DNA from 3 places in the Sphingobacterium puteale genome. Region 3 is predicted to be linked to each of the others. Evidence: riboswitches for the same ligand, from Rfam matches in the RefSeq annotation. Region 3 holds a riboswitch; each other region holds the start of a gene.
The links. Region 3 has a riboswitch for S-adenosylmethionine ahead of ABTV71_RS26520 (methylenetetrahydrofolate reductase). Riboswitches for the same ligand answer to the same signal wherever they lie in the genome.
Positions count from the first base shown of each region.

Region 1: linked by a shared signal. The riboswitch ahead of metE (5-methyltetrahydropteroyltriglutamate--homocysteine S-methyltransferase) and the one ahead of ABTV71_RS26520 (methylenetetrahydrofolate reductase) in region 3 are both predicted to bind S-adenosylmethionine.
Region 2: linked by a shared signal. The riboswitch ahead of ABTV71_RS06195 (5-oxoprolinase) and the one ahead of ABTV71_RS26520 (methylenetetrahydrofolate reductase) in region 3 are both predicted to bind S-adenosylmethionine.

Region 1 covers NZ_CP158959.1:652,566-663,321, reverse strand. Annotated here, with positions in the region: gene hisS (histidine--tRNA ligase) at 1-594, opposite strand, end outside; gene rnc (ribonuclease III) at 650-1,390, opposite strand; gene fabF (beta-ketoacyl-ACP synthase II) at 1,475-2,728, opposite strand; gene ABTV71_RS02650 (acyl carrier protein) at 2,756-2,992, opposite strand; gene ABTV71_RS02645 (IPExxxVDY family protein) at 3,280-3,774, shown strand; gene pyk (pyruvate kinase) at 3,911-5,338, shown strand; gene ABTV71_RS02635 (hypothetical protein) at 5,396-5,719, opposite strand; gene ABTV71_RS02630 (sensor histidine kinase) at 5,937-7,766, shown strand; gene ABTV71_RS02625 (response regulator transcription factor) at 7,821-8,510, shown strand; SAM riboswitch class I at 8,663-8,766, shown strand; gene metE (5-methyltetrahydropteroyltriglutamate--homocysteine S-methyltransferase) at 8,842-10,756, shown strand, end outside.
Region 2 covers NZ_CP158959.1:1,496,535-1,507,290, forward strand. Annotated here, with positions in the region: gene ABTV71_RS06190 (RagB/SusD family nutrient uptake outer membrane protein) at 1-1,056, shown strand, start outside; gene ABTV71_RS06195 (5-oxoprolinase) at 1,155-1,418, opposite strand; SAM-I-IV-variant riboswitch at 1,485-1,578, opposite strand; gene ABTV71_RS06200 (DUF3050 domain-containing protein) at 1,790-2,554, shown strand; gene ABTV71_RS06205 (N-acetylmuramoyl-L-alanine amidase) at 2,615-4,084, opposite strand; gene ABTV71_RS06210 (BlaI/MecI/CopY family transcriptional regulator) at 4,077-4,448, opposite strand; gene ABTV71_RS06215 (serine hydrolase domain-containing protein) at 4,618-5,910, opposite strand; gene ABTV71_RS06220 (TolC family protein) at 6,163-7,482, shown strand; gene ABTV71_RS06225 (HlyD family secretion protein) at 7,482-8,540, shown strand; gene ABTV71_RS06230 (hypothetical protein) at 8,543-10,120, shown strand; gene ABTV71_RS06235 (DinB family protein) at 10,334-10,756, shown strand, end outside.
Region 3 covers NZ_CP158959.1:6,401,087-6,411,842, reverse strand. Annotated here, with positions in the region: gene ABTV71_RS26550 (PD-(D/E)XK nuclease family protein) at 1-1,740, opposite strand, end outside; gene ABTV71_RS26545 (UvrD-helicase domain-containing protein) at 1,750-5,100, opposite strand; gene ABTV71_RS26540 (hypothetical protein) at 5,209-6,132, shown strand; gene ABTV71_RS26535 (30S ribosomal protein S16) at 6,210-6,731, shown strand; gene rimM (ribosome maturation factor RimM) at 6,961-7,485, shown strand; gene ABTV71_RS26525 (hypothetical protein) at 7,749-8,600, shown strand; SAM riboswitch class I at 8,702-8,804, shown strand; gene ABTV71_RS26520 (methylenetetrahydrofolate reductase) at 8,876-9,832, shown strand; gene ABTV71_RS26515 (protein O-mannosyl-transferase family) at 10,138-10,756, shown strand, end outside.

The DNA of each region.
Region 1 (10,756 bases), 1.1 Mb from region 3:
CCCGATAATTTCGGCGATACCAGAAAGGATCTTCCGGTTGTTGATTTTAATATTAAAATCCTTCAGTCCAAAACGTTCGAAAGCCTCTTGATAAATCAGAATAAATTCAGCTTCATTCAGCAAGCTTTCTGATCCCACCACATCAACATCACATTGGTAAAATTCACGGTAACGGCCTCTTTGTGGACGATCCGCACGCCAGACAGGTTGTACTTGAAACCGCTTAAATGGTAAGGAGATCTCATTTTGATGCATCACAACGTAACGTGCAAAAGGCACCGTCAGATCATATCTTAGTGCTTTTTCACTAATATGTGGAATGAGTTTATTTGAATTTTTATCATGAAGTAGACCATCTGGGGCTTTTGCCAAATAATCTCCGGAATTAAGGATCTTAAAGATCAATTTATCACCTTCATCACCGTATTTACCTGTTAGGGTCGTTAAATTCTCAAATGAAGGTGTCTGTATTTCATTGTAACCATATTTTTTAAACACAGCTTTCAATGTGTCAAAAATATAATTACGTTTGATCATTTCGGAAGGCGAAAAATCACGGGTTCCTTTCGCCAAGGAAGGTTTTACTGTTGCCATATCCGGCAAAGTTAATATTTAGCGGGGACTAAATAAATTAAAGAATGAAAATCCTTTATTCTACTTCCAGAATCTTAAGGAATTCGCAGGCTTTTTCCGCAGCTAATTTTTCAGCGGATTTTTTATTAAAATCGCGTCCTAGACCACATACAACCCCATCTACAACAGCTTCGATACTGAACATTTTCGAAGATTCTCCCTCCGGGTTATCCGTTTGTTGGAATAGGATTTCTTTACCCGTATGCTGACACCATTCGATCAACCGGCTTTTGAAATTAGTCTCAGTCTGTTCCAGTAATTGGATATCGACATGTGGTTTAATAATACGGTTCAGGAGAAAGCTTTTTGTAAATACGTAACCTTTGTCGAGATACACGGCACCGATCAACGCTTCAAATGCATCGCCCAACAACGACCCTTGTTTGTTTGGAAAACTGATCATTCGGGCATCGAACTGTATCATTTCATTGAATCCTAATTTTCTGGAAAGTTGGTTCAGGTTTGCACGACTCACAATTTTGGAACGCATTTCCGTGAGGAAGCCTTCGTCTTTATACGGATATTTCTTGAACAACAGTTCGGCAACGACAGATCCCAAAACAGCATCACCCAAGAATTCCAGGCGCTCGTTGCTGTTTTTAGCCCCTTCTTTGATTGTTATTGCAACAGACTTATGTCTAAATGCCATCTTGTACAGATGCACATTCCCGGGAATAAAACCAAGTAGGTTTTTTAGTTTTCTAACATATTCCCGATCCGGCGAAATATATAACTTGTATATCCTTGAAAAAGGCATCTCATCTAAAAATAAGGCGACAAGTTCTAATTAAAGAACCTGTCGCTAGCTCATATTACCAAACCATGTTTGAAGGATCAAACATTAAGCTTTATATTTTTTTACAATCACGGTAGCATTGTGTCCACCGAATCCAAAGGTGTTACTCAACGCTGCATTAACAATACGTTTTTGCGCTTTGTTGAATGTAAAATTCAGTTTATTATCAATTTCCGGATCATCTGTGAAGTGATTGATTGTCGGTGGGACAATATCATTTTGCACAGCTAAGATTGAAGCAATTGTTTCTATCGCCCCAGCAGCACCCAATAGGTGTCCAGTCATCGATTTTGTTGAACTGATATTCAATTTATATGCGTGTTCACCAAACAGGTCAACAATAGCCTTCGTTTCACTGATATCACCGACAGGTGTAGATGTTCCATGGACATTGATATAATCAATATCTGAAAAATCCATCTCTGCATCGTTGACAGCCATCGTCATTGCCAATTTAGCGCCCAATCCTTCAGGATGCGAGGCTGTGATATGATGTGCATCCGCACTCATGCCACCTCCGGCAATCTCTGCATAGATTTTTGCACCACGTGCTAAGGCATGCTCTAAACTTTCTAAGATCAAGGCACCCGAACCTTCACCCGAAACAAAACCATCTCGGTCTTTATCAAAAGGACGGGAAGCAGTTTTGGGATCATCATTTCTTGTTGACAATGCATGCATTGCGTTGAATCCACCGATTCCAGCCTCATTGACCGTCGCTTCTGATCCACCGGTAACAATCACATCCGCTTTTCCCATACGAATATAGTTAAAAGCATCAATCATTGCGTTGGTGGCAGAGGCACAGGCCGATACTGCCGAAAAGTTAGGACCGCGAAGGCCATGGCGCATTGAAATATGTCCTGGAGCAATATCAACGAGCATCTTAGGAATAAAGAAAGGATTGAAACGTGGTGTTCCATCCCCTTTTGCAAAGTTGGCAACTTCTTCTGTAAAAGTTGTCAGACCGCCTATTCCTGAGCCCCAGATTACTCCGATACGATTTGTATCTAATTTTTCAAAATCTAAGCCAGCATCTTTAATTGCCTCATCAGTAGACGCAATTGCATACTGTACAAAAGGATCGACTTTACGAGCTTCCTTACGATCCATAAAATCATGTGGATCAAACCCCTTTACCTCACACGCAAACTGAGTTTTGAATTTTGACGCATCAAAATGCGTAATAGGAGCAGCTCCGCTTACACCATTTATTAATGCCTCCCAGTATGCTGAGACGGTATTACCAATTGGTGTAAGGGCGCCTAATCCTGTTACTACTACTCTTTTAAGCTCCATTTATTACGATTAGCCTAATTAAATTAGTTAGTTAACGTTTTTTTCTAAATAAGCGATTGCTTGACCAACAGTACCGATAGTCTCTGCTTGATCATCAGGAATAGCAACGTTGAATTCTTTTTCAAACTCCATGATCAACTCAACAGTGTCAAGTGAATCAGCACCTAAATCATTAGTGAATGAAGCTTCTGGTGTTACTTCGTTTTCGTCTACACCTAATTTTTCAACGATAATTGCTTTTACTCTTGAAGCGATATCTGACATGATTTTATAGTTTAATTGTTTAATAAATCTGTGCAAAGAAAAATAAATTTCATCAAAATTCAAACCTAAATTGATATTTAGATGAAAGTCACCGTGTTAGGCGACCGAACTTATTCGCGTCTTATACTAGCTAACCCACTCTATATTAACTTAGTTCAAGTATAACAAAAAATATTTTGTATTCCAAACGCTCAGCTAATTAACTCAAATTTTACACAAAAAGTATATTCCCACCTTAAAATTATTAGTACCTTCGTTAGCATAAGAACATATATTTTAGAAAAAAAGTGGTCAATAAGTTAGTAGCAAGGTTAGACATGGACATGGATGAAGAGTTAGATTTCACCCTACTCGCCATCACCTGCCCGCTGAAAGATTACCGCCTCTGTCACTTTATCAACAAAGTGACAAATCTGGATTTTTCCAGAGGCAAAGAGAGCAAATATGATCATGATGGCCGTCCAAAAAACAAATCTGAAGAAGAGCTTGAATATCATATCATCTTTGACGCAAAGAAAAAAATAAGCTACCACTTCACCGCTTTTCATTACCTCAGTCCCGATTCGGACACAGAATATTTTCTTATCAACAATAAAAGTATCGAGGGAACCTTTTTAATCCCTGAAAACCCCCATTTTGATTTCTTTGTCATCATCAAAAATTACATCTGCGAAGAAGACGTTGAACATATAATCAAAAGGATCAGCAAATTACCGGAGGTAGTCATAGCGAAAGAAATATCACCAAAAATATTGAAATCTAAAGAAAATCTCATATTTTAGCAGACTGTAGGTTAGTGTAGCAAATACACCTAACTGTAAATCTAAATTAATTCGATTTAGTTTTGACAAAACGACAACAATACAGCAGGCTGTTTGTTGTCATAAATGAAGAACATTAAAAAATACAAAATAACAGATGGAAAAAGTTCAAAAAAGGACTAAAATTGTCGCAACATTAGGCCCTGCTTCGGCAGACAAACAAGTTTTGACCAACATGATTGCCAAAGGGGTTGATGTGTGTCGGTTGAATTTCTCTCATGGCAGCCAGGCAGATCACCTTAAGGTAATCGAAACTATAAATGCAATAAATAATGAAACCGGATTCAATGTTGCCATCTTAGCTGACTTACAAGGTCCAAAGATTCGGATCGGAAAGATGAAAGAAGGTGGTGCTGTTCTCGTCAATGGTTCAAAAGTTGAAATCACCACACACGAACTCATTGGAGATGAAAACAGAATCTATATTACATACGAAAACTTTCCAAATGATGTTGAAGCAAACGAAATCATATTACTTGATGACGGAAAACTTCAACTTCGTGTTTTAGAGACCAATCATAAAGACACCGTTACTTGTGAAGTGGTGCATGGAGGCGTTCTTACTTCACGTAAAGGCGTCAACCTGCCAAACACCAAAGTATCTATCCCTTCATTGACTGAAGAAGATTTAGATAACTTAAACTTCGCATTGGATCACGGTGCTGACTGGATTGCCATGTCATTCGTTCGTTCGGCGGAAGATATCGCGCAGTGCAAAAAGATCATTGCTGAAAAAGGAAGTCATGCGCGCGTAATCGCCAAAATAGAGAAACCAGAAGCGATCGAAAACATTGATGCGATCATCGAAGCTACTGACGCTATCATGGTCGCTCGTGGAGATCTTGGTGTTGAACTTCCTATGGAAGAGGTACCGGGACTTCAAAAGATCATTGTCCAAAAATGTAGGGACCTTTCAAAACCTGTAATTATCGCTACTCAAATGTTGGAAAGCATGATTACCACACCTCGTCCTACTCGTGCTGAAGTAAACGATGTTGCCAATTCAGTATTGGACGGTGCAGATGCAGTGATGTTAAGTGGTGAGACTTCAGTTGGTGAATTCCCGGAAATCGTGATCGAAACAATGAGTAAGATTATTATCCACGTGGAACAAACTTCTTATCCTTATTATAATGAGAAAGTTAGTGAGATACACGACGGAACGCTTATTCCAGACGCAATTTGCGCCTCTTCAGTATATCTGGCTCAAAAAACAAATGCCTCTGCAATTGCCGTGCTGACATCTTCCGGTGCAACAGCATTTGAAATCACAAGTTACAGACCAAATGTGGACATCCTGGTATTTACAGGTACAAAGACATTATTGAGACAATTGAGCTTGCTTTGGGGCGTAAAAACATTTATTTACGACAAATTCGAAAGTACAGATGGTTCTATCCATGATGTCAATAGATTTATCGTCAAAAACAACTACGTTCAACCGGGATCGATCATCATCAATACGGCGTCCACTCCGTTAATCGAAAAAGGTAAAACAAATACGATCCGTGTTTCTCAGCTGTAAGAAATAGGAGCAAAAAAAAAGAAGAGCATCCGTGTTGAAACGGATGCTCTTCTTTTTTTATTTCTTAGGGTATAGGGAGTCTATCTTTAATTTGAAATCTTTCACTTTCAAACTATCTTCCAATAATTTAAACTGTAATGTATCCTCGGATGATTTCCTTCTTTTTGGTAATTTTTCCGTTCCCGGCATGGGGGCCAAACTATCCAGGTTTTTGGATCTCTTGACGGGCATATTATACTTAGCTGATGTGGTATCTAATCCAAGGACTGGCATCCGGGATTGTTTATCCTGCAATAAGGGCCGATGCTCTTTGGGTCTGATCTGGCCAAAGGCAATTCCAACCGTAAAAGATAATGCCAATGATAATACGTAAGCTTTCATAACATAATCTATTTTAACTTCTAATTTACAACAACATAACCAAGATTTAAAGCAATTGCTGTTAAACATTGTTAAAACAGCGTCAAAACAAGTTAGCATCTTTATATTTGTAACAATTCAAGTAAAGTGGAAGATGGAAGGCAAGAATGGTACAGAAAGCCAGTGTATAATGAGTGCATGATTCGCTTGAGATTATACCTTTTCAAAATATGATTTAATGAAGAAAAATAGCATTGTATTAATCATTGGACTAATGTCTTTGGCGCTAATCGGGGTATTGGCCATGCAATTCTATTTCCTGCGGGATTCCTATCGTCAAAAATCACAGCTTTTTGATGAATCTGTCAATGCTGCGCTTACGGCTGTTGCGGGAAAACTCGAACGCCGTGAGGTCGTGGATTTCGCGAAAGTACAACAGGAGCGTAATATCGAAAAATCCAAGCAGGAACAAGCGAAACAACGTCAGTTAACTGAACAGCTTAGGCTCCAAACTCAAATTGAAGAGCTCCGTGGCAAATTAGATCAGGTCTATCAAAAATATAAAATACGAGAAGACAAATTAAAGGCACTTTACCCCAATGTAGTCAATATTGAAAACTGGTTTTATGAAACCTATATCAGAAGACCACAATATCAGGATCTCGTTGAGATCAATATTATCAAAACCCCGACAAATAGCATGTATTATCAGGAAGACGTCATTGTGTCAGCAACAAAGACTATTCCGCGTATAGAAGCAAAGGATGATAGCACTCGATTTTTGATTATCCATTTTGACGACTACAAAAGACTGATAGGAAGAGATTTATTTGTCCTCCCCCCAAGATCAGATCCAAAATTAGCCCGGAAGATTTTCGAACTCGAAACGAAACTAAATAAATTATCCCGGCAAAATGCCCGGTATGAATTCAACGTCTACGACTCTGTTGCCATGTTCGGTGGTAAAAAGGCTGATTACATCGAAGATGTCGCTATTGGGATGGAGCTTGCCAAAAGACCGCTAAAAGACCGGCTAAACGTCATTATTGTTCAGGAACTCTTAAAAGAAGAACTGGCACAACGTGAGATCAAAGCGCCGTTTAATATCGAAATATGGAGCACAAGCAACATCTTGCTGAACAATATTCTGAATGAAGCCGAATTAAACAGCCCTATAAATACCACAAAGTACTCAACTGCTCTTTTTAAAGGTGACATCGGTGCTGCACCAGGAAAACTGACCATATACTTTCCGAATAAAAAGGCGATTATTGCGGACAACATGGGGTATTTGTTACTGCCCATGCTCGCGCTCCTATTTCTATTGGTCGGATGCTTTGCGTATACGCTTATTATTATCTTCAGGCAAAAGAAAGTATCTGAAATGAAAACCGACTTCATAAACAACATGACACATGAGTTCAAAACTCCCGTGGCTACGATTATGATCGCCAGCGAATCACTCAAGGATCCGGACATCAATGCAGACCATAAACGTGTACAGAAATTGGCCAATATCATTTATGATGAGAATGTTCGTCTCGGAAATCATATTGAAAGGGTACTGGATTTGGCAAAACTTGAAAAAGAAACATTGAAACTTGACCGCGAAGATGTTCATATCAACGACCTTGTCGCCGCTGTTACCGACAGTATGCAGCTTCGGATGCAGAACATTGGCGGAAAATTCAGTGTCGATCTCGCTGCAACAAAGGATATTGTTGTCGGGGATGAACTGCATTTCTCCAATGTATTTTACAACTTAATGGACAATGCAATTAAGTACAGCAAAGGAGATCTACATGTAAATATCAGTTCTAAAAATATTGGCGACAATATTGTTATCACCATTGCCGACAATGGAATCGGGATGAGCCGGGATCATTTACAAAAGATATTTGATCAGTTTTATCGTATTCCCACCGGAAATGTCCACAATGTCAAAGGCTTTGGCTTAGGCTTAAGTTATGTACAGGATATATTGAGAAGACTTAATGGAAGAATCACTGTAAAAAGTGAAAAAGATAAGGGCACAACCTTTGAGGTAATTTTGCCCATAAAAAAATAACACGTTCCTTTTTTGTATATTCAGGGAACATTAGTGAAAATTAATAGATTCATTATGCAAAAGATATTATTAGCAGAAGATGATCCCAATTTGGGGGATCTTTTAAAGGATTATCTCGAATTAAAGGGAAAATTTGACGTCACGCTCTGTATAGACGGGGATGAAGCCATCTCCCAATTCAAAAAAAATGATTACGACTTATGCATTTTCGATGTCATGATGCCTAAAAAAGACGGTTTTACCGTAGGCCGCGAAATCAGAAAAACAAATAGCACTGTACCGATCATCTTCGCCACCGCAAAGGGGATGATGGAAGACAAGACTGAGGCGTTTGAATTAGGTGGAGATGATTATATTACCAAGCCGTTCCGTGTTGAGGAGTTACTGCTTCGGATTAATGCCCTTCTGAAACGTAGCGTAAGAGACAAAGAAGATGAAGTGGTTGCAGACAAATTTGAAATTGGAGATTACTTCTTTGATTATACAAGTCAGCAGATTTCCTACAAGGGCCAAACGCAAAAATTATCAACAAAAGAGGCCGAGTTGCTTCGTTTACTTTGTTTAAAAAAGAATGATGTATTGACCCGTGAAGAAGCCTTATTAAAAATATGGCATGACGACAATTATTTCACCGGCAGAAGTATGGATGTATTTCTCAGCAAACTTCGCAAATATCTAAAAGAAGATAACAAGGTAGAAATTGTCAATGTGCACGGGAAAGGATACAAACTTCTGGTAAGCTAAAAGCATAGCGGGTGAGATTCAACTGAACAATTTCACCCTGCTTTCCAATGAAAAGAAAGAAATAAAACATTTCTATTCTTAGTAGATTATAAAAAATACATGCTCTTTTATAAAAAATTTGCATGTCAAAAAAAAATGTGCTAACTTAGCGTCGCTTATAGAGAAAGGCAGAGGGAATAGACCCGATGAAGCCTTAGCAACCTGTCCCTTGACAAGGTGCTAAATTCTACCCTACTTGACATGGGAATGATAAGCCGAAGTCACCGAATTCTAGTGTGTCCTTCTCTCTAGCAAGAAATATAGTTGAAAAAGAAATATTAAAAACATTATTATGTTATTGACTAACAATTTAGGTTACCCTCGTGTGGGCGCGTTCCGCGAATTGAAAAAAGCCAATGAGGCCTATTGGGCTAAAAAATCTTCTGTTGAGGAATTATTGGACACAGCAAAAAAAATTCGTGAAGGCAATTGGAAAACACAAAAAGATGCTGGAATAGATTTGATCCCTTCCAACGACTTCTCTTTTTACGATCAAGTATTGGATTTAACCCTTACTGTTGGTGCTATTCCTGCTCGTTATCATTCTTTGTTGAATAAAGTAGACAACAACTACAGCTTAGACTTATATTTTGCAATGGCGCGCGGTTTCCAGCAAGAAGGAATTGACGTGACTGCAATGGAGATGACCAAGTGGTTGGATACCAACTACCACTATATGGTTCCTGAATTCACAAAAGATCAAGAGTTTAAATTGACTTCTGAGAAATTCCTGAATGAATACAACGAAGCAAAATCATTGGGTATTGAGACAAAACCTGTTTTATTAGGCCCAATCACTTACCTTTTGATCGGTAAAGAAAAAGAAGCTGGTTTCGACCGTATCGACCTATTGGATAAATTAGTTCCTGTATATGAGCAAATCTTGTCTAAATTGGCAGAAGCTGGAGCACAATATGTTCAGATCGACGAGCCTTTCTTGGCTTTAGATTTAGATGCAAAAGTAAAAGCATTATACCAACCTACGTTCGAGAAATTGGCTGCTGCTGCCAAAAACATCAAATTGATCGCGACAACTTACTTCGAAGCTTTAAAAGATAACGAAGATATCGCGGTTAACTTACCGATCCATGCATTACACTTGGATTTAGTACGTGGAGAAAACCAATTGGATACCGTTTTAGCTAAAGTTCCAGCTTCATTGACATTATCTTTAGGTATTGTTGAAGGCCGTAACATCTGGAAAAACGATTACGAAAAATCATTGGTTAAAATCAAACAAGCAGTTGATGCACTAGGCAAAGACCGCGTTTGGATTGCTCCTTCTTCCTCTTTATTGCACGTCCCTTTTGATTTGGACAATGAGCACAATGAGCAATCATTACCTGCTGAAGTGAAAAACTGGTTAGCGTTCGCTAAACAAAAATTAGCGGAGGTAAAAGACCTTGCAGTTTTAGCAGAAGGTGAAGTTGACGCCGAAACAGCAAAACGTTTTGAAGCAAACAAAGCTGCAGCTGAAAGCCGCCGTACTTCTCCATTGATCCACAAACCAGAGGTAAAAGAACGCACAAGCAACATTACTGATGATGATGCAAAACGTACATCAGTTTTTGCTGACCGTAAAGCAGCACAACAAGCGAAGTTCAACTTGCCAGCATTCCCTACCACAACGATCGGTTCATTTCCGCAAACGAAAGATGTGCGTAAATGGAGAGCTGATCTAAAAAAAGGAGCGATCACACAAGAAGAATACGATAAAGCAATTGCTGAAGAAACCGAAAACACAATCCGTCTTCAAGAGCAATTGGATATCGACGTATTGGTTCACGGCGAGTTCGAACGTAATGACATGGTTGAATACTTCGGTGAGCAATTGGCGGGATATGCATTCACTCAAAACGGTTGGGTACAATCTTACGGTTCACGCTGTGTGAAACCTCCAATTATCTACGGAGATGTATATCGTCCACAAGATATGACTGTACGTTGGTCTTCTTACGCGCAATCATTGACTAACCGTCCGGTTAAAGGCATGTTGACTGGCCCTGTTACCATCTTACAATGGTCTTTCGTACGTAACGACCAACCACGTTCAACAACGACTTACCAAATTGCATTAGCGATCCTGGATGAGGTACAAGCGTTGGAAAAAGCAGGTATCAAAATCATTCAGATCGATGAGCCAGCTATCCGCGAGGGTTTGCCATTGCGCAAAGCAGATCAAAAAGATTACCTGAACTGGGCGGTAC
Region 2 (10,756 bases), 1.9 Mb from region 3:
GGTGAAGTGCCACTTGTGCTGACCCCCCTCAGTTTGGAGAATCAACGTCAGCCAAAGGAAAGTGCGGAGAATATTTTAAAACAGATTCGGGCCGATCTGGATTTCGGGATCGCCAACTTAGCGGCTAAACCTTATTTCAACAATGGGGGACATGCGACCGCAAGTTCAGCAAAAGCCTTGAAAGCACGGGTTTTACTGTTTGCGGCTTATGGTGACAAAGGGGTGCCCGATTTAGCAATTTTGAAAGAGGTAAAAGATTTATGCACCGATGTCATGAAAGAGTATACCCTGAGTACGGCTTTTGAAAATGTCTTTCGCGACGCAACACAGAAGAACAATCCCGAGATTATCTTTTCGGTCAATTTTCTGGCACCGAATAATACAGCCCCCTGGGACATGTACCTAGGCGATTGGATAGCAGCTTCGCCGTTGCAAAACCTCGTGGATACCTATGAATGCAAAGATGGCCTGCCTTATGGTGAATCTCCGCTGACGGACCGGGCCAATCCGTTTAAAGATCGGGATCCGCGGTTGAGCAAAACAATTTTTGTGGACCATCCCGACTTTGGCGGCGGTAAGATCCATACACCGTCCAATCCGCGGCCTACGGGTTATGGGGTGCTGAAATTCCTGGATCCGGCCAACTTACCTTTTGGCTTTTCAACATTGAGTCAACAGGATGCGGTTGTGCTGCGTTTTGCGGAGGTGCTATTGATGTATGCCGAAGCACAAAATGAAATCGCCGGGCCAGATCCATCGGTGTACGATGCCATGAATACCCTGAGGAGCCGCGTTCAGATGCCCGGGTTTCCTGCCGGTTATACCAAGGAAAAAATGCGCGAACGTATCCGCCACGAAAGAAGGGTAGAACTTGCTTTCGAAGGACTGCGGCATTACGATCTGATTCGTTGGCATATCGCGGGTGAAGTACTCAATGCGGTCAAAGACAGTAAAGTGCCCTATCATTTTGAAGACAAATTTTACCGCTGGCCGCTGCCACAAACAGAAATTGAGAAAAGCGCAGGTGTGTTAATTCAGAATCCAAACTATAAGTAATAAGATTATAGCCTTTTTTAAATCGGCAATTTCCTAAACCAATCACAGCAGCGCGCACGAAGTCCTTTCGATGCGCGCTATTTTTGTGCCGATAACGCTTACTGTAAAGGAATCAAGACGTTCTGTTCCAAACGTACTGGCACCTGCTTTACCGAGGTAAAACCGTCTTCCTTGGAAATGATGTTGGAAAGATCCAGTCCTCTTTTGGAGAACGTACTGATCAAAGCTGTTCTAAAGGTAGCTTTCGATGATCCCCAGCCTTGACCCAAAATGGTGTCATTGTTGAGCTGTATCAGTTCGTCCGTAGAATAGTAGCTGAATTTTTCCAGTAAGTGTTGGTAAAGATTTGTTGTAGTAGCCATACAATTTAAAAATTTAAAGGATTAAACCATAAACTGTATCCAGATCTTGTTGGGAAAATAATCGTTCTGCGACGTTTATTTTGGTCGAAACCCGTATTAATTTACCACCGCGGTGCCTGCACTCGGTTGGTATTGCATCATGCAATTCTGAATACTCTACAAATATAGTAGATTATTTTTATAATAAAAAATATTTTTCTTTCTAACTGCAAATTAGGGATAGCAACAGCTATGAGGAGATCAAAAAGCAGGGGCGGGCTGTTGGCTGTGATTTGGTTATGAAGTGGATAACTGGACGAGAAATTTATCATGTTACTGTAATCTCATTGAAAATACTTTAAAAAACAGAGATAAGACAATACTTTTGCGCCATGAATAGAATTGCGGAAATTAACGAATACATTGCTGCCGAACGCGAGGTATTATTGCAACACCCCTTGTATCGTAAGATCAAAACGATCAAGAATCTACGTTCGTTTACAGAAGGGCATGTGTATGCCGTATGGGATTTTATGTCTTTACTAAAAGCTTTACAGATTAAATTGACCTGTACGACTTTACCTTGGTTTGCGAGCGAGCATCCATCGACACGCTATCTGATCAACGAAATTGTATTAGCGGAAGAATCTGACGAATATATTGATGGTCGCCGTTTGAGCCATTTTGAAATGTATCTGGACGCAATGAGTGAAATGGGAGCAGATCTGCATCTGATCAATAAGTTTATCGTGCACGCCAAGAAATCCAAAAGTATTTTTGATGCCATTGCATTGACAACACTGGACAAAAGGATCAAAGATTTTCTGAATTTTACTTTTGAACTGATTGAAGAAGGGGAGGTACATAAAATTGCGGCTGCTTTTACATTTGGCCGTGAGGACCTTATTCCGGGTATGTTTACTTCTATTTTGCAGGAGCTGAAAACTAACTTCCCTGAATCTAGCTTGGATAATTTTATCTATTATTTCCAACGTCATATTGATCTGGACGGTGATGAGCATGGCCCTTTGGCCATGCAGATGATCTCCGATCTGGCCAAAGAGGATGACGAGAAGTGGGAAGAAATGAAAATAGTGAGTAAAGAGGCGCTTCAAAAGCGCATTGAACTCTGGAATGCAATAGAAGATTCCCTATAGGGAATCTTCTATTGTTTGGAATCTTTGTAAAAAGAACTTAACGGATAATTTTACGGAAAACTATTCCGACAGCGAAGTTTTTAAGGCATGGGTAAAAGCGCTTATAAATTGTGGGTCCAAGGTGTTGGAAAAGGTATTCATATTCCCTAAGCTGACAATGAGTGCCGGTATTTTTGCTCCCCGTAAAATCGCATGACTGTGGCTTTCAACGGGTTTCTGCGTGCTCAATCCTTGATTTTTTAAATTTTGTGTGAGACGGAATGCGAACTCCCGACTTTGATCCTGTATCTTCGGAAATTCAACAGCTTTTGGATAAAATAAGCCGATTGGCAGCTTTGTGTTTGAAGGATCAACATCGAAATGAATGGAAACCAAGGCATCGCCGGTAAATGCTGCACGGTCTTTGAGCATCATAAATTCGTCTTTCGAATGGGTCAATACAACCTGAAAACCTTCTTTTTCAAGTTCATTTTGAATCATTTTACAAGCCTGTAAAGTGAGATCTTTCTCTTTGAGGCCTTTGCTGTTGGTGGCACCATTATCTTTGCCGCCATGTCCCGGATCGAGAACAATAGTCTTTACGCTGTTTTTAACAGCAGTGAGAGCAGTGATTTTTTCTTTCGTGGGATTAATAAAAGAGAAAGAGACAATTAACACGAATATACAGGGAACAAGCAGCAGATACTGATAACCTTTCGTGCGCGGCGATAGATTTCGCATCAACCTGTCGATGCGTTCTACCAATTCATTTTGGTTTTTTAAAATTCTACTTTGCATATAATCTATTTGTTGATGTTGTTGTGTCAGATTCAGCAAGAAGCTCGCATAATTGGTCTTTCCATAGCATTCTCCCACTGCACGGTCGACCTGAAATTCATGTAGACGATGCAGTTCTTTCCGGACCCAATAAATGGCCGGGTTTATCCAGAAGAAGCAGCACATTAGTTCGATGTAGAATTTGTCCCAGGCATGTCCTTTTCGAATATGCTGAGCCTCGTGGGCAAAGATGAGCTGGCCTTCATAACTTTTAAGTGCGTTTTTATCCATAACGATGTAATGAAAGATCGAACAATTATTGAAGCGATTAAACGGCGGGATCACTTTAATTCCCTGATGCTCCTGAAAATCCATCTTCTTTAAAAAGTATGCGAGGGTTAAGCTGCGATAAACTAATCGTATCAGAAAGAAGATTGCGATTAGTAGGTAAGCATAAGTGGATATTTTTTTTAACTCCATCCGGTCCCATAGGTTGAGCTGTTCTTCGGGTTCGATCGACAAGGGGGCATTGGAATTGCGTAACTGCTCTTGAAACGCTATCTCCTGATTTAACTTTGTTTTGGGATCGTTTAAATCGACATAATCGGTCTTAAATTTAAGACAGGGAACCAGGGTACAAAAGCTAACCAGTGCAATAAGCAAAAATCGGTTCCAACGGAAAAATGAAAGCTGCCGAAAAGCCAAGATAAAGAGCAAGACTAAAATAAGCAAACTGACATTGGCCTCTATACCATAGGAAAACAGGTTATTCATTTTTTTTATTTTTATTGATAATTTCCTTGATTTTCTCGATGTCAGTTTCGCTGATCTGTTGTTCCTTGACAATGAATGAAACCAAGTTTTCGACAGAATCATCAAAATATTTGTTCATCACACGCGAAAAGAAAAACTTTCGGTACTGCATCTTGGAGATCAATGGATAATATTGATAGGTCTTCCCATAGGCATTGAATCCTACATATCCTTTTTTCTCTAAAATCCGTACAATGGATGATATGGTATTATAGGGCGTCGTTTGTGTTGGATCGATATATTCAATAATATCTTTGACAAAGGCTTGCTTTAATTTCCATATAGCATGCATGACCTCTTCTTCTTTTTTTGTTAATTCTTCCATAGTTTAAAGCTATAACTTATTTTTCAGTTTATCAACTTATTTTTCAGTTTTAAAACTGAAAAATAAGTTGATAAACTATAATAAATTGATTTTCAATGATTTTATTTTGTATTTAATAGGTTTTAGTACCGTCAGTGCGGTTACGGAAACATTTTTGGAAATCTTAATTTCATTTTTTCAATAAATAGTCGGCCACCGCCTGATAAGCAGGCAGGGAATACGCATCGTTGGCTGAATTGGATGCTATGGGATGAGAGGCAAATCGGACGATCACCATTTCTGCTTTGGGGTCTATATAGATGGTCTGTCCATGGACACCACGTGCACAGAAGGCTCCATCAGCGTTATGGCTTACCCACCACATATTTTTATAACTCCACTGTTTAAGATTCGTATAACCGGCTTTTGCAAAAGCAGTCTGACTGCCACCCGATCGGACGGATTCAACTACTTCTTTCGCGAGGATTTGTTTGCCGTTAAAATAACCCTTATTGCGCACCATCTCACCAAACATGGCCATATCACGAAGATTGGCGCTAAGTCCTCCGCCCGCAAAACATATACCCGCGCCATCGATCAGATAATAGGCATCAAAATTGGCTCCCAATGGCTCCCAGATTTTTTCGGAAAGGGCTTGCGACAGTGGTTTATTTAATACCCGCGAAATTATCCAGCCCATCACATCTGTATTGACCGTTTTATAACCGAATGCTTCACCATGCTGGCCTTTTTTCTTAACGGTCTTTAAGTAATCAAAATAGTTTGCCGGTTCATCGGTACTTCGCTGAAAGTGGAAGGGATTTCCGGCCTTGGAGAAGGCCCATATTTCCGCATTCGGATCAGCATAGTCTTCACTGAACTCCAGGCCTGTGGTCATGTCCAGCACCTGACGGACCGTAGCATCGCCAAAAGCGGAATGTGCAAGTTCAGGAACGTAATCCCGACAGTATTTGTTTTCATCCAAAACACCTTCGGCAATGAGTTGCGCAGCGAGGGTGCCGGTGAATGTTTTGCTAACGGACATCGCCGCGTGTATGCCTTCTTGAGTCAATGCACCAAAATATTTTTCGTAAATAATACGCCCTTTATGAAGAATAAGGATGCCATCAGTATAATTTTCTAAAAGAGATTCAGCCCAGCTGATAGGCTTTTCATCTCCAAGAGGTCGAAAGCTTAGGGTATCAATGGCCGAATCTTGAGCGGTGGAAAAAGAATAACGATTGATCAGGGGCGCAGGAACTAGTTTCGAGGGAAAGAATTCACGCATATGGCAAACACTGTAACGTAGCGCTGGAAACTTAAAAAATGTACCGTCCAACGCCGAAATAATTCGGTCTTGCGGTGGCGGAAATCCCCGCATCCAACCCAATTTATTGGGATCGGAATCTGCCGCAGATCGAAATTCTTGCGCCTGGCTCATTTGTATCAGGATTAATGGGAATAATAAGATGGCTTTTTTCATGATCAATTAATATGTAAATGATATCAACCTAATAACTACTGTGGATAGTATATAAGTATAATAAGATATATAAGTATAATAAGCAAAGTCGTCGTATTGTTTTCCATCTTGCTCCTGTTTTTTGGCAGGTTTTGCTCTTTTATTGATAATTGATTGAAAAATGTCTTTTTTTCGTAACATATTGGCATTTGTGAAGAAATGCATTTTCCAATTAGTATCTAAGTTTGCAACGCAAAAAATAACAGAAAGACATTGAACTTTTTTTCGTCGCATTGGACCAAAGCAATATGCACTATCGCAGTGCTCCTATGCTTGGTTTTAGGAACGCGGGCCCAGGACTCGCTACGTATCTCGCTTGCTGATCTGATCAGTAAATCGCTGCAAAACAGTAAGTATATTGAACAGTCACATCTGCAGTTAGAGGAAAAGGGGATAGCCTTACGGCAGCAACGGATGGAATTACTGCCGAAAATCAGTGTCAGGGCCTCTGCGAGTTATGCGAGCAACATGTCTGTCTACGATCGGGGGATATTTGCCAAACCATCCCAACACGATGTGATCCATTTCCTGTATGATACTGGACTCGATTTCTACCTGAATCTTTACAATGGACATCGGGATCTGATGAAAATTGAATCAAAAAAACTCGAAATGGAACTGGCCAATATTGATTGGAAAAGCGCTACGGCGCAGATTAAGCTGGAGATCTGTAACTTGTTTCTGGATCTGGATTTAGCCTATCGCAACAAATTTCTCATTGAGCAGGATATCAAAGATCAGCGCACACAATTGAAAGAGATCGAAACTCGTTACACTGCAGGGGTTGTATTACATAGTGACGTGTTACGGATTTCTCTTGAATTGTCCAAGCGCGAATTGCTCTTGGTACAGATCACAAATGATATCAGGGCAATTAACCAAAAATTACAGCTGATCACCAATATACACCAGGAAATTATCCCGATGTGTGGCACGATGGAAAGCCATCCGCTGAACTATCCGGAACTTGTGGCCATTGCGAGACAGGAAGCTTTTGTACTGTTAAAATCCGAACAGGAAGTTGCGTTAAAAAAACTGAGCGTCAAACAGGCCAAATCAAATTATCTGCCTGAAATGGGGCTGACCAATACATTTACCTTTGCCAATCCGCAGGTATTTTTATATCCGTATAATGCGAGCTGGTATAACTTAAATATAGTGGGGCTTAAATTGAATATCCCGATATCCGCCCTGTACCTCAATAAAAATATTGTTCGGGGAGCTCAGGTTGCTTTGAAGCGGGAAGAGGTCAAACACCACCATGAAGAGGAAGCTGTGGAAAATGAACTCTTGAAGGCTTATCTGGATTATAATCTTGCATTGGAAAAACAGGCGATCTGTCAAAAAAATCTGGCGCTGGCCAAGGAAAATGCCCGTATTATAAAAAATAGGTATTTCAAGTCTTCTGCACTGATTACGGATTTATTGGATGCAGATATGCAATGCCTCAAGACAAACTTTGAGCTGGAATCCGCCCGGATCGCGATACAGAAACACTATTATTTTATTGAATTTTTGAAGGGTACGATCTAATGAAACCTAAATCAGGCCGGTCAATGACCGATGTACAATTGACCCGCATCACCAATTGGTTTGCTGGGATTGCTTTGTTGGCACTTTTACTATGGGGCGGAAGGATACTCTGGCTGCGCATCCGGTATACCTATACCAATGATGCACAAGTAACCCAGTATATTAATCCCATTATTTCCCGTGTGGGTGGTTACATTGTATCGGTTCACTTTAAAGATCATCAATCGGTCAAGCGTGGTGATACCTTGCTGCTGATCGATAATCGGGAATATAAATATGAAGCTGATCAGGCTTCGGCTTCGATAAATAGAGAAAATGCGGAAATCAGTGTGCTGGGGAGTCAAAAAGAAATATTGCAGGCCGAACATGAATCATTGGAACAATCCATTGCGGCGGCTGAAGCGCGGATGACGAAGCAGCAATTGGAATACGATCGCTATAAGTTTCTGTTTGATGAAAAATCTGCTACGGCGCAGCAATTGGAAGATATAAAAGCCACACTGGAGGTGTACAAAAGTGAACTTGCCGCATTACAGCATAAGCTGGAGGCATCGCGGGATCGCGTGAATGATGTTGATGTGAAAAAGGGGGTGATCAATGCGGAGAAAGCACGCTTGTCAGCAGCAGCAAACCGAAAGCATCTTGATGTCGGATATACCGTAATCCGGGCCCCCTATGATGGTCGGGTAGGAAAACGTAGCATTGAAAAAGGACAGATGATAAATCCGGGCGAGGTGCTGGGATTTATTGTCAATGCAGAGACACCAATTTGGGTGACAGCCAACTTTAAGGAAACGCAATTGCGTTATCTCAACCTTGGCAGGCGTGTAGAGGTTGTTGCGGATGCTTACCCGGATGAAACATTCTATGGAAAGATAATTTCTATTTCCCCTGCAACAGGTTCCTCTTTTTCGCTACTCCCGCCGGACAATGCAACGGGCAATTTTGTGAAAATCGTACAGCGCGTTCCCGTTCGTATTGAACTGGACAGGGGCAAGGGAGCCAAAAAATTACTCTCAGGGATGAATGTCAATGTTTCGGTCTCAAAAAATCAATAACAGTGAAAGGGATCTTCAAAGACTGGGTACCCGAATGGCTGATTAAGCTGATTTTATTCAGCGGGTTGATGCCAAGCATGGTCTTGTTTTTTCTGCCCGGTGCCAATGTCAATGTCACCGCGGGTTTCTACGGTGCACAGCCCAGTGATGTACAGTTCCTCATTATTCTTTTTTACGCGGGATTTGTCGGATTCTATGTCCTGGAACGTCGCTTTTTTCAGTATTTCCCGGTCAAACAGTACTATATCATTTTCAATCTCTTGCAATTGCTCAATTGTTACCTGATGTATCGCATCAACGAGATCAGTTGGATATATGGCTTACGTTTTTTTCAGGGTATGCTGTTCGCATCGGCTGTCAACCTCTCTATATCCATGATATTTTCCCGACTGAAAACCGAAAGGGCCAAGGAGGGAAGTTATGCCATATTTTTTGGTATGCTGCTCTGTAGTTCACCTTTCAATACCTTTGTGACAGCGGAGTTTATAGATTCATTTAACTTTGATGAACTTTACCTGTATGCCGCCTTATCTTTTGTACCGGGGCTACTACTGATCATCGTCACAATGAAACCCATCCGGCATAATCGTCCGTACCCTTTGTTTTCCCTGGACTGGGCCAGCTTTATCCTCTACAGTTTTATTGTTATAAGTTTCGGTTACCTGATGGTCTATGGACAGGAACTTTATTGGTTTTCGGATACCTCCATGCTGACCGTACTGATCGGTGGAATTTTATGCCTGGGCCTGTTTGTCATGAGGCAGAAAGCGATCAAACGTGTTTATATCGAGCTGTCTATCTTTGGAAACCGGAAATTCCTGCTTGGAATCCTCGTCTTGTATATGATGTATATCGAACGGTTTTCGCTGACGATCTCCAATCAGTATTTTCTACAGGTCATCCGCCTGGATCCTATTCACCTGTCCTATATCCAATGGTTTAATATCCTCGGGATTGTATGTGGTGTTATGCTATCCTTCTACTGGCTATTAAAACGGCGCACAGTGAAATGGATCTGGATTGTTGGCTACTGTTGCCTGTTGGCCTTTCATCAATACATGTTTTTTTCATTTGAAAGTGAGGGCAATGAAGATCACTTCTGGTTACCGTTGGTATTGCATGGGCTGGGGGTTGGCCTGATCATGGTGCCGACCATCTTATTTGTGATTGCTAGTGTACGCCCTCATTTGGGCGCTTCAGCGGCTGCAGCTTGTTTGGCCGTCCGTTACTTGGGTTATACCAGTAGTATCGGTCTGCAGAATTTCTTTAAGTTATTTGAACATGCCCAGCACCGGGAGGTTTTTCGGGATCAGCTGCAATCAGGCAATCTGATATTTGAAGACTATATTCAGCGGGAATCTCACCGGGTACTGCAGCATGGATTGCAGTACAAGGAATATGCCGCGGGATTGAAGCTCATCAGCGAGCGGGTTAATATACAGTCTTTCGTCCGGTATGGCATGGACTACTATGAATTGATGTCGATGATCAGTATCAGCATCTTGCTGCTGATACTGATTTCCCCTTCCTTGAAAAGCATGTACAAGAAGCTTAAAAAGAATCAGATTTCACCAGTATAACGGTGTCACAATTGATCAATATCCCAAATGGCTGCAGCACGTTGTAATTCCACCAATGCGACCGCACAATTGTAGCGTGCTTCATCATAAGCCAGCTGAGTGTCTGCTCTTTTCAATAAGTTCATATTCTTGCCATACGACAAGAGTATCGTGCTCTAAATCAGTTAACTTTGATGTGTAACCAGGTGCCCGGCACCTATAGATCAATGAACAATGGATAAACCAAAATCAGCAAAACTAGAAATCGTTATTCCTGCGTACCGGATGCACAGTCAGAGTTTTATCAATGTGTTGGATGGGATTTCAGAGGAACATGCACGTCAGCGCATCAATGGGCAGAGCAATCATATTGTTTGGATGGCAGGTAATTTTGTTAATGTACGTTATGGAATTGCATACGTCTTGGGGCTTCAGGAAGAAGATCCCTATCACGACTTATTTTTTATGGGTAAAACCTTGGATGAACAGTTTAAATATCCGACCTTAAAAGAGTTGAAAGATAGTTTTTATGCCATTTCCCCAAAAGTCTATCAGCGGCTGCTGGAAGTAGACGATGCAGAACTGGCGGAGATTTTCAAAATCGATATGAATATTCCTTTTGTCGAAGAGAACAAACTCAACTTTGTGGGGATGTGC
Region 3 (10,756 bases):
TTGAAAGTGTCTGTAAAATAAATAGGCTGAGAGTGCATCTTGATTTTCCAATATCGGAAGTCCATAAGCTCTTCGCAGGCTATTGGGAATAAACGTCGGGGAATTGGATATTTTGGGCAGGATACCTTCGTTGGCCCCCAGGATGTAAACATTGTCAAAATTTAGACATCGGCTTTCCAAAAGCCCCATAATCTGGATGCCTTCTAGCGGGTTTCCCTCTATCGCGGAGTTTATCGGTGATATGGCTTTCTTAATCAAGCCGATCTGGAAGCCGATGCTCAAGGGGGCAACGGTGTCAAATCCCAATAACAGCTGGTTGAGTGTCTTTTTGGTTTCTATCAGCAGGTTATTGTCAATCTGACGGATGCGTTCATATGATGATATGCTGTGCAGCAAGTCTTCAACGATGTTGATGAGTGAAGGGATCAACTGGGACGCATGTCCAATGGGAACGAAAAATTGGGGTAAGGAACTTTTGAAATGTAGCTCTTCCAAGGCGATTTCAAATAATTGCCTATCGGCGATTTCTTTCTGAATTAGCAATTTGTCTTCCAAAGAGACTTGTGTCAGGGGATGATTGATGAAAGTCTCAATGGTCTGATAGGAAAGCTTGCGTTTTTTTAACTGTGATATTTCTAGATGCACTTCCATCCATAAGTCCAATAGCCCATAGATCGGCGATTGGGTTAGGGGATATCCGGTCGTAATATTGGGATTAACATCGGGTAGACTTTGGAGCAAAGGAACTAACAGGTTCTCATCGGCCAATAAGATGGCTGAAGTTTGATCTGTGTTATTTTGCTTTTCGAGGATATCATAAAGCAATTTTGTCTGACTTATTTTTCCTGTACTCGCATATAGGTTTACTGTTGAGGTTCTATTCCCGATAATATTCGGACTGTCGCCTAATGCATTGACAAGTCCGGTCTGAAAGATATTTCGACGAATAAATAGGCCCGCTTCTTGCATGTTGTCCTCCAGATAGTAGGCATCTGCATCGAAGTAGAACAGCGCTTTCCCTTCTTCCTGCCATTTGCGGAATAATTTAGACTCGGCTTTATTTAATGCATTGAAACCAACGAATAGGATCCGCTGAAAAGATGATGTAAAGTCCTGATTTGACGCCCTGCCCTCAACCAGGTCTCGATAGATTGTAGGATAATTGGTTTGGCCTTCTGCTTTAAGCTTTTCTTTGAATCTCGTGTATAATAGGGGAAGTCTTTTCCATAATTGTAAAAAGCGTTCTTGTACACCGCTATGCCCCGCTATGGAAAATGATTGCCAAAACTGACGGATGAACCCCTGTTGCTCTGGCGTAAGATGTTGAAAAGCAATGTCAATTTTAGTGTTGTCATAAAGTTCCAGGTAAACCTGGTCGATCGGAACCAGATCATAATCCAGTTGTCCAAAGTCACTCAATATAATCTCCGCAATGGGATAGAATTCTTCTAAAGTCTCCGGCTGTTTTCCTTCCGCGGCCAAAAGGTCGTTATGGATTTTAAAGAGCTGAAAGAATTGTGCTAAGGCATTCGCGTCGGTATCGTTGGTTGATAATTTAAAGAATTCTTGTATGGTGAAAAATTGAGGGGACCAGATTGCCTGTCCGTAGACATCGGCAAGATGTTTTTTGAGGTACGTAATCGGGCGTTTATTGTTAAACACGATGGCAATCTCACTCAAATCGTTTCCAAAACGTTTTTGAATATCCGCCGCTACTAATTTTAAAAAGGCTGTCTGCATCGCGATTGTTTATTTTACTTCAATTAATTGATTTGATTTGGCATAATATAGATAGGCTTTAACATTGGTGTAGCCTAGGTTCACCAAGTTTTTTTTATAGTTATCTACCTGATATTTATGTCCGATGTAGTCTGTTTGCGTAAACTTAAAATCCAGTACAATTGTTTCTTCTTCGGAGGTGAAGACTTTGTCGGGGCGGATGGTTTCGCCTTTAGCGGTAATGATACTGGCTTCATTCCAGATTTTATATTTCCCGGTGAGCCACTGATTGATGGTTGGGTGGTGCCAGATCTGGTTGATTTCCTGCATCAGAAAGGGTTCCTCCTCTTTTGAGAGTATACCTTCTTGAATTAGCTGCCGTACTAATCTGGAGATATCTTTTTCTTGAGAAATCTGGGACATGATCTCGTGGGCCAATATCCCATACTGCGCTGCTTTCTCCAGCATCATGATGTCGTTGACCGTACGTGTACTGGATTTTTCTAAGGCCATTTCCAGTTCTTTGGAAATAGGGTAGTGGCTGAGTGAAATGATGTTGTTCCCTCGGATTTGATGATCTTTTTGTTTGATGGTCTGGTCGATCTTAACAGAGGTGCCTTCCAATGTAAATGGAGCGGAAGTTGAATCTAATACTTGATAAAGTATATCACTTATATACTCATCCTTGATATCATAGCCCGTAATTTCCCCCGTCTTCTTATCAACGGACTCTTTAAATAAAGGAGCTGTAATATAGAGATGTTCAATAGCACGGGTTGTCGCTACATAGAAGGTATTGAGCGCGTCCATATAATTGAATAGCATTTCTTCAAAATACTGTTTGAAAAACACAGATTTTCCAACTGTTGCTGTATACTTTATAGGAATTTTTCCCAATTGGGCAAATGGCGTTTCATGGGTATCTATCCAAAAATCCCCATTGATCATGCCATCCAGATCCCAGGAACAGAACGGGAGCATGACAACATCATAGGCGAGCCCTTTTGATTTATGGATTGTCGTTACCTCAATCGCATTGATTTCTCCATTGGATGGCAGTACTGCACGATGACCATCTTCTTCCCAAAATTCCAGGAATTGAATGATTCCGCGTTCACCGTTGGAAGAGAAGCCCGATATCATATCTTTGAATGCCAGCAGGTAGGGCAGATGGATGTTTTGCTCGGTTGTGAAGCCATAGATTTCGATCAGTTTTTCTATGAGGTGAACCAATGGCTGTTTCTGCCAGGTTTCCCAGGAGTCGATCAGGGGATGGGGAAGAAAATCTTTCAGCGCACGGATGTCATTTGAAGCAAATGCTAGCCAAGCATTTTGACTGACTGTATTTTTCTGTAGGGTCTGATAGAGATAGACCATTTTTGCTTTGTGTATACTGTGTTTGTCCGAATTGTAAACGAGTGCTTTTAATGTTTCTATCAGCAAAAGAACAGCATCGTTGCCGGCCAGAACAAGCGCGTCGCCGGAGATGACCTCGAAGGTAAGATTTTGCTCTTTTTTGAAATCCATCAATTTTTGGATGACCAATTTGGCCTGCGCATTACTGCGGACAAGGATACCAATCTGTTTGGCATGATATCTCCCAGTAATAAACCATTCTTCTATTTTTTCACATAAAAACAGAAGCGATTCCTCAACGACCTGATTTCTTCTAAAACGACCATCTGACACAGGGATATATGTTATTTCAATGGAGCCCAACTTGTCGAGGCTCCCCTTTTTGTGTGGAGGAATTTCCTGCTGACTGTTTTCGTAGGCTTTGATAAGCATGTTATCATTGCCTGAAGCGGCCCACCAACGTTTCCCATCTTCGTCTAAGTTTTCATCGACCTTTTTATTAAGAACCTCTTGCAAATGTTGAGGAATACTGCTAAAAAGATAATTGTTTAGCAGGATGATATTTGGAAGACTCCGAAAATTGGTGTCAAGGCTTCCGTTTTCAATAAAAGTGGTTTTGGCAGTTTCATCGAGGTGGAATGCATGACCAATTTGTTGTTCGACCTGATGGAGCAATATACGCCAATCTCCGTTTCGCCAACGGTATATACTTTGTTTGACATCGCCAACAATCAGATGTTCACTCAGGGTACCATTTGCATCTGCAAGTGCATTGATCAGTAGAGGGCTATAGTTTTTCCATTGGATACGTGAGGTGTCCTGAAATTCGTCAAATAAAAAATAATTGAAGCGATTGCCTATTTTTTCCCAGATAAATGTCGGATCGCTGTTCTCATCGATACCGAGTTTATTTAACAGGATCTGCGAATCTGAGATTAACTGTGCGCCGTTCTCCTTGCGCCACTGGGTGAGCAGGTCGCTCATTTCTTTGAGCAGGCGCAAGTAATAGAGATTGTTCTGCACTGCTTGGTAGGCAATATAAGCCGGTAGATTCTCCTGTAGCGTCTGAAAAGATTTTAGGACGGGAGCAAGTGCTGACAGAAGATCATGGCGTATATTTTTGTCAGTAGCTGTAAATGCGTCTTCATTGTCTATTAGCTGTACGTATTTGTCCAATATCTTGGCAATTTCGGAAGAACTTAGCTTGTCGGTCTTTTTACTGGTCTTGCTCGCCGAGATAATCTTGTTGCGTGATTTTCCCTTGAGTTCATTTTCACTGATGTTGAAGCTCTTAAACGTTTCACTGAAAGCTTCAATGGTCAGCGAAAGTGCTTCTGTGAAAGAATTTATTTTTTGTTCGATTTCCTGGTTCAGGAGATTGAAAACTTCTCTCGGATTGGCGGAATTAATATAGCTGTCAAACTCCTGGAAATTTTCAGAGAAAATAAGGTTGGCCAGTCCCATCAATTGTTGTCGATAGTTCCAGTTCTCATTTTTGGCTATTTTTTTCTCCGCATAGGAGATAATCCAATCGAGTAGGTCAGGTCGTTCATCCAGTAGCTGATTGAGCATAACTGTCAACTCATTTTTGACTTTATTGACATTCATCTCGATCTTATAGGCCGCATCGAGATTAAGCTCATAAGTGAATGCACGGATGACTTTTTGGGAAAAACCATCTATTGTACTTATTGTGAAATGGCTATAGTCATGTAAGATCTGGCGGTAGACGCGATGAGATTTCTCCTGGATTAGATAGGGGGTCCAATCGGGGTGCTGCTGCAGTAACAATTTTCTAAAATCTTCGATTTTAGGACCGGAGTCTCCGATAGCCAGGCCATGGAGTACAGTGAGTATGCGTTCTTTCATTTCCGCGGTGGCCTTGTTGGTAAATGTCACAGCCAATATCTCTTTGTAGCTATTTTCATTGGATAATAGTAAAGTGAGATAATGCAGTGTCAGGCTGAAGGTTTTTCCGGAACCGGCCGAAGCTTTAAGTATTTTTAATGGCGCAACAGATTTCATGGAATGAAGGTAAAAAGTAAAATGTGAATTGGCAAAAATGCCGAAGATTATTTTAACTGAGAAAATATACTTAATTTGCTTCTCATTTATTGACCAAATTATTGTTTTATGAAATATATAGTGGGCCTCCTTCTGTTATCATGCGCCTTTAATTATTCCTGTAAAAAAGATGGATCTGAGAAGGATAATACTCGACTCGTCTTATTTAGAAGTGCGACGCAGTTTAACTCAAATACAAGTCAAAGTAGCTATGAGTTTCAATATGATGTCCAAGGGCGGGTAACAAAAGTGAATGAGCAACAGTTCCATTATGGCACAAATGGGCGTGTAGATTATTCGCGTATTGCGCTACAGGATAAAACGGGCGGAATTGAACGGGAGAAAATCGTGCGTTTAAGTTATCATTGGGATGAACAGAATCGTCTGAAAAGTGTATTTGTTGACAGTTTGTATAATAAGAACTCGCCGATTAAAGATGGAATAAGCACCGGCGGCGCTGAATCGCTTATTAAAGATAAATTATTGACAAGCTATTCTTATACTTCGAACATGCCTGTACCTTCCAAAGTTGTCTATCGGAAACTGGAGAAATTCTATGAGCAAATAGGAGATGAGCAGGAGTTGACTTTTGCCTATAATGGCGATAATATCCAAAAACTGAAAAGCTTTCTATATTTCTCGCCGCTTTTGAATATTCCTGGAGACTCTAAACTTGAATTTACTTTATTCTCCTTTTTTCAATATTCCACTACAATAAATCCTCTTTATCCTATTTACAAACAAATGGGTTTTAATCCGATTGATATTAATCAGGTTGTATCCAAAAATTTAGAAAATTCTTTTTTCTCTACCTTGGTTCAGGGAAAGGCCAATCAGGAAATTCAGCCAGATTGGACAAAGAAAACAGCTGTAAAGATTACCTTAGGTGGTGACGGCAAAGCTAGTGCAATGAGTTATGTTGTTAAAGGGGATTTTGAAGATGCTAAGGATGTCATTTTCAGCGAAGTTTTATTAAATTATGTCTATGAATAGAAAAAAATAACTATCTTTGCATCCCCTCTAGTATGAAGCTCGGGGGATATGTTGAATACATAAAATAAAATTAAGAAATGGCAACTAAAATCAGATTGCAAAGACATGGTAAAAAAGGACGTCCTTTTTACCACGTAGTCGTAGCGGATTCTCGCGCTCCACGTGATGGTAAATTCATCGAACGTATTGGTTCTTACAACCCAAACACAAATCCTGCAACTATCGTTTTGGATTTCGAAAAAGCGTTGGATTGGATGAATAAAGGTGCTCAACCTACTGACACAGCTCGTGCTATCCTTTCTTACAAAGGTGTTCTTTACAAAAAACACTTACAAGGTGGTGTGAAAAAAGGTGCTTTTGACGAAACTGCTGCTGAAGCTAAATTCACTGCTTGGACTGAAGCTCAAGAAGCTAGAATCTCTGGTAAAAAAGATGGTTTAGCTCAATCTAAAGCTGATGCTAAAAAAGCTGCTTTAGCTGCTGAGGCGAAGAAAAAAGAAGAAAAAGCTGCTGCTGTAGCTGCTAAAAATGCTCCTGTAGCAGAAGAACCTGCTGCTGAAGAGACTGAAGCTCCTGCATCAGAAGAAACTGAAGGTTAATTCTTTCATAAAGTATTCGAGAAAGCCGACTCAATCTTGAGCCGGCTTTTTTTAATAAACTTGTTTATGGGCTAAAATGTGATGCTGATTGCGCTATGCTTAACTAGGAAGTAGGCCATACCATCATACCTTCATGCAAAAAAGTGAAAATTAAATAGATGCTCGATATATAGCCAAGCTGATAAAAAAAGCATCTCAATACTAATATCTCAATACGCAATACTACCAAATGACTGTCGATCAAAGTTTTTATATAGGCTATATCAGCAAAACGAGGGGCCTTAAAGGGGAAATGCAATTGTTTTTCGAATTTGAAGACTACGAAAGCCTGGATATGGACGTCGTTTTTCTGGAGGTCAACAAAAAGCTTGTGCCCTATTTTATCGATGCTATAAAACTGCAGAAAAATAGTACGGCTTACGTGACATTTGAAGATGTCGATCACATCGACAAGGCACAGGCGCTTGTCCGCAAAAAGGTTTATCTGCCCAATGATAAAATGCCAGAGCGGGATCCAGATGATTTTAGATATACGGATTTAATTGGTTTTTTGGTGATCGACGAAACTCATGGTGAACTGGGAGAAATTACGGATGTACAGGAATTTCCACAGCAATTCGTCGCTACAGTTGATATGAATGGTAAAGAAATGATGTTTCCACTATCCGATGACTTAATTTTAGGAATAGATGGTGAAGAAGAAATTATTGAAGTTGCATTGCCTGAAGGGCTAGTCGATCTCTATAAAGAATAAGAGAGACGGTCTTAGCTACTAAATCCGTTGTCCAGATCGGGATTTAGCGTATTTCTTGATTCGCGTAAATATTAACAAAACAGGTTCAAATTCCTAAGCGAAGTTTTGAACCTATTTTTGTTTCATCAGGTTGGGTCACAACAGTATTTGATTTTATTGGCAGAACTCACTTGTTAAAATGATCTGGTATATCCTACTTTGAGGGATTTTGAGTATATTGGTACTAAATAATCAATATATTGACCATTACTAAATGAGCCGGTTTGAGACCATTATTGATCCTTATTTTAACGATATTTTTGTCCTCCTGCGGTTTTTGGGGAAAGGATAAGCAGTTTCCTGACGGAAATTACCAGGTTATCTGCGGTTATACCAATGAGGTTTATTTAAAGGCCAAAGCCGATAATCCGCTAAATGTTGAGCCTGATGTCCGTTGTGATCACCCGCTTTATTATCGTTCCTTTCTTTCCCTTCGGGATAAAGAACATTTTGTCTTCGCCATAGACGATATCCTGTTGTATGGTAAATATACATTTAACGGAAGTAAGCTTGAGCTTATAGATGCTACAAAGGGAAAACTCTCCTTGGATATTATCCAGGTGAAAAAGGATTTTGTGCAGTTGAAAGGTGATTTCTCCGCGTTTAATTCCGCCCATTTGCCAAATACCGAGCGACTGTACATCAATTTCGAATTGGACAAGACACCCATTCGCGAGCAGCCCAGTAAATTTGATAGTGGAATCAATCTTTGGCGTAATATTCCAACAAGAGCTGAGAATGACCGGGAGATAAAGGAGCGTGCATTGAATTTTTTAGATTATTCGATTGCTTATTTTCAGCACATTTCTAATTCTGGCGTTCATCATGATTACAAGATAGACGGAGTTGAGTCGCCGATTACCTATGCCCAAAATGGAATTGTATTAAAGGCATGGGAAGATGTTCCTGTCTCCTGGAAGGAGCTGTTTTACAATGAGGAAAATGCATTGGTCGCCTATCAATATTTGCTAGCTGGGTTTAAGTACGGACAAAAGGAGAAGTATAGTGTGACGGGGTTGCTGTTGATTACATTTTATTTGAAGAATTTACGTAACTCACTATCAACTTTGGGATAAATTACATCGATAAAGCCGGAAGCAAGACAGCTTTATCGATGTAATTTATAGATTTTCGAAAAATATTTTTGTTGTTTGGTTTTTTAAAACGATATTAGCAACGCTTATAGAGAAAGGCCGAGGGACTAGACCCAATGAAGCCTTAGCAACCTGTATTGTTCAAGGTGCTAAATTCTACCCTGCTCCATGTGGGAAAGATAAGTTACATGCAGATAGACATATCCTCGACTTGTGCGTTTCGATGTAAGCCAACCCAAACTTAAAACAGTTTTTTAATGAAGATTACCGATCATATCCAGAATGCTAAAGGAAAAACATTGTTTTCTTTTGAGCTATTGCCTCCTGCAAAGGGACAGGGCATCCAAAGTATTTTTAAAACAATGGATGAGCTGATGGAATTTAAACCACCTTTTATAGATGTAACTTATCATCGTGAAGATTACATCTATAAGGAACATGCTAGCGGGTTATTGGAGCGAGTATCCTATCGCAAAAGACCGGGAACAGTGGCGATATGTGCTGCTATCATGAATAAGTATAAGGTGGACGCTGTCCCGCATCTGATATGTGGTGGCTTTACCAAAGAGGAAACAGAAAATGCTTTGATTGACCTGAATTTCTTGGGTATTGACAATGTGCTGGTGCTGCGAGGCGATGCGCGCAAAGGAGATGCTGATTTTATTCCAACTGAAGGTGGTCATGCTTTTGCTACGGACCTATTGGAACAGGTCACAGATATGAATAAAGGGAAGTATCTCCACGAAGATATTATTACATCTGAAAAAACTGATTTTTGTATCGGAGTTGCCGGATATCCGGAGAAACATTTTGAATCACCTAATTTCAATACGGACTTTAAATATCTGAAGCAAAAAGTCGATATGGGGGCTGAATTTATCGTGACGCAGATGTTCTTTAATGTAGAAAAATACAAGGAATTTGTGACCAAATGCCGCGACAACGGAATTCATGTGCCTATTATTCCGGGGCTCAAACCTTTGACGACAAAAAAACAGCTGGTCACATTGCCACGAATTTTCCATTTGGATATTCCAGAGGAATTGAGTGATGCAGTTGCATCATGTAAAACCAATGCCGATGTGAGACAAGTCGGTGAAGAATGGCTTGTACAACAATGTCAGGAACTGATCAAATTTGGCGCGCCAGTGCTGCATTTTTATACTATGAGTAATCCCGGCCCAACCAAAAAGATCGTTGAAAAATTGGTCTAAAAATATAAATAGAGCGAGGGAAGAGTCCCTCGCTTTTTTATTAAAACTATAGTAGAAATACGTCTACGTCTCTATGAAACGATTTCCTGTTCATTCAATTGTTGCCTGTTGTACATGGCCGACGGAGGATGACATTACTTTCCCTTTAAAAGACTGTATTTCTCTTTTCAGTATAGAAGCAGCTTCCTCAGAAAAATATTTTTATTAAATCATGATGTTAAATAGTGTTAATTAACATTTTCAAATCGAGATAACTGTTTAATTTAAAGTACTAAAAGGAATAAAGATTTAGACCAATTGACCCTATGACGTACAATAAATTAAATACTGTATTCGGTTTGACCTGTGGCCTTATTGCCACGCTTGTCTACATTGCTACTGTTGAAAGGACCGTAAGCTGGTGGGACTGTGGTGAATTTATTGCCTGTGCCTACAAACTTGAGGTGGCTCATCAGCCTGGTGCACCCTTATTTTTGCTTATCCAGAATGTTTTTTCCAATCTCGCATTCGGTAATATCGGGAAGATAGCCTACTGGATGAATATTGGTTCGGCAATCTGTAGTGGTTTGACCGTGACATTTCTGTTTTGGACAATCACTGCTATAGCCAAGAAAATTTTGAAGAAGCCACAACAGCCTACTTTTCCCTACTACCTACAGCTTTTCGCTGCAGGGACAGTCGGGGCAATGGCTTTCAGCTTCAGTGATACATTTTGGTATTCCGCTGTGGAATCTGAGGTATACGCGATGTCCTCGCTTTGTACGGCAGTGGTTTTTTGGGCAATTTTCAAATGGGAAGCGCGGGCGGATCAGCATGGAAGCGACCGCTGGTTGATTTTTATTGCTTTTGTTATGGGACTTTCGATCGGAGTGCACCTATTGAATCTGTTGGCTATTCCGGCCATAGCCATGGTGGTCTATTTTA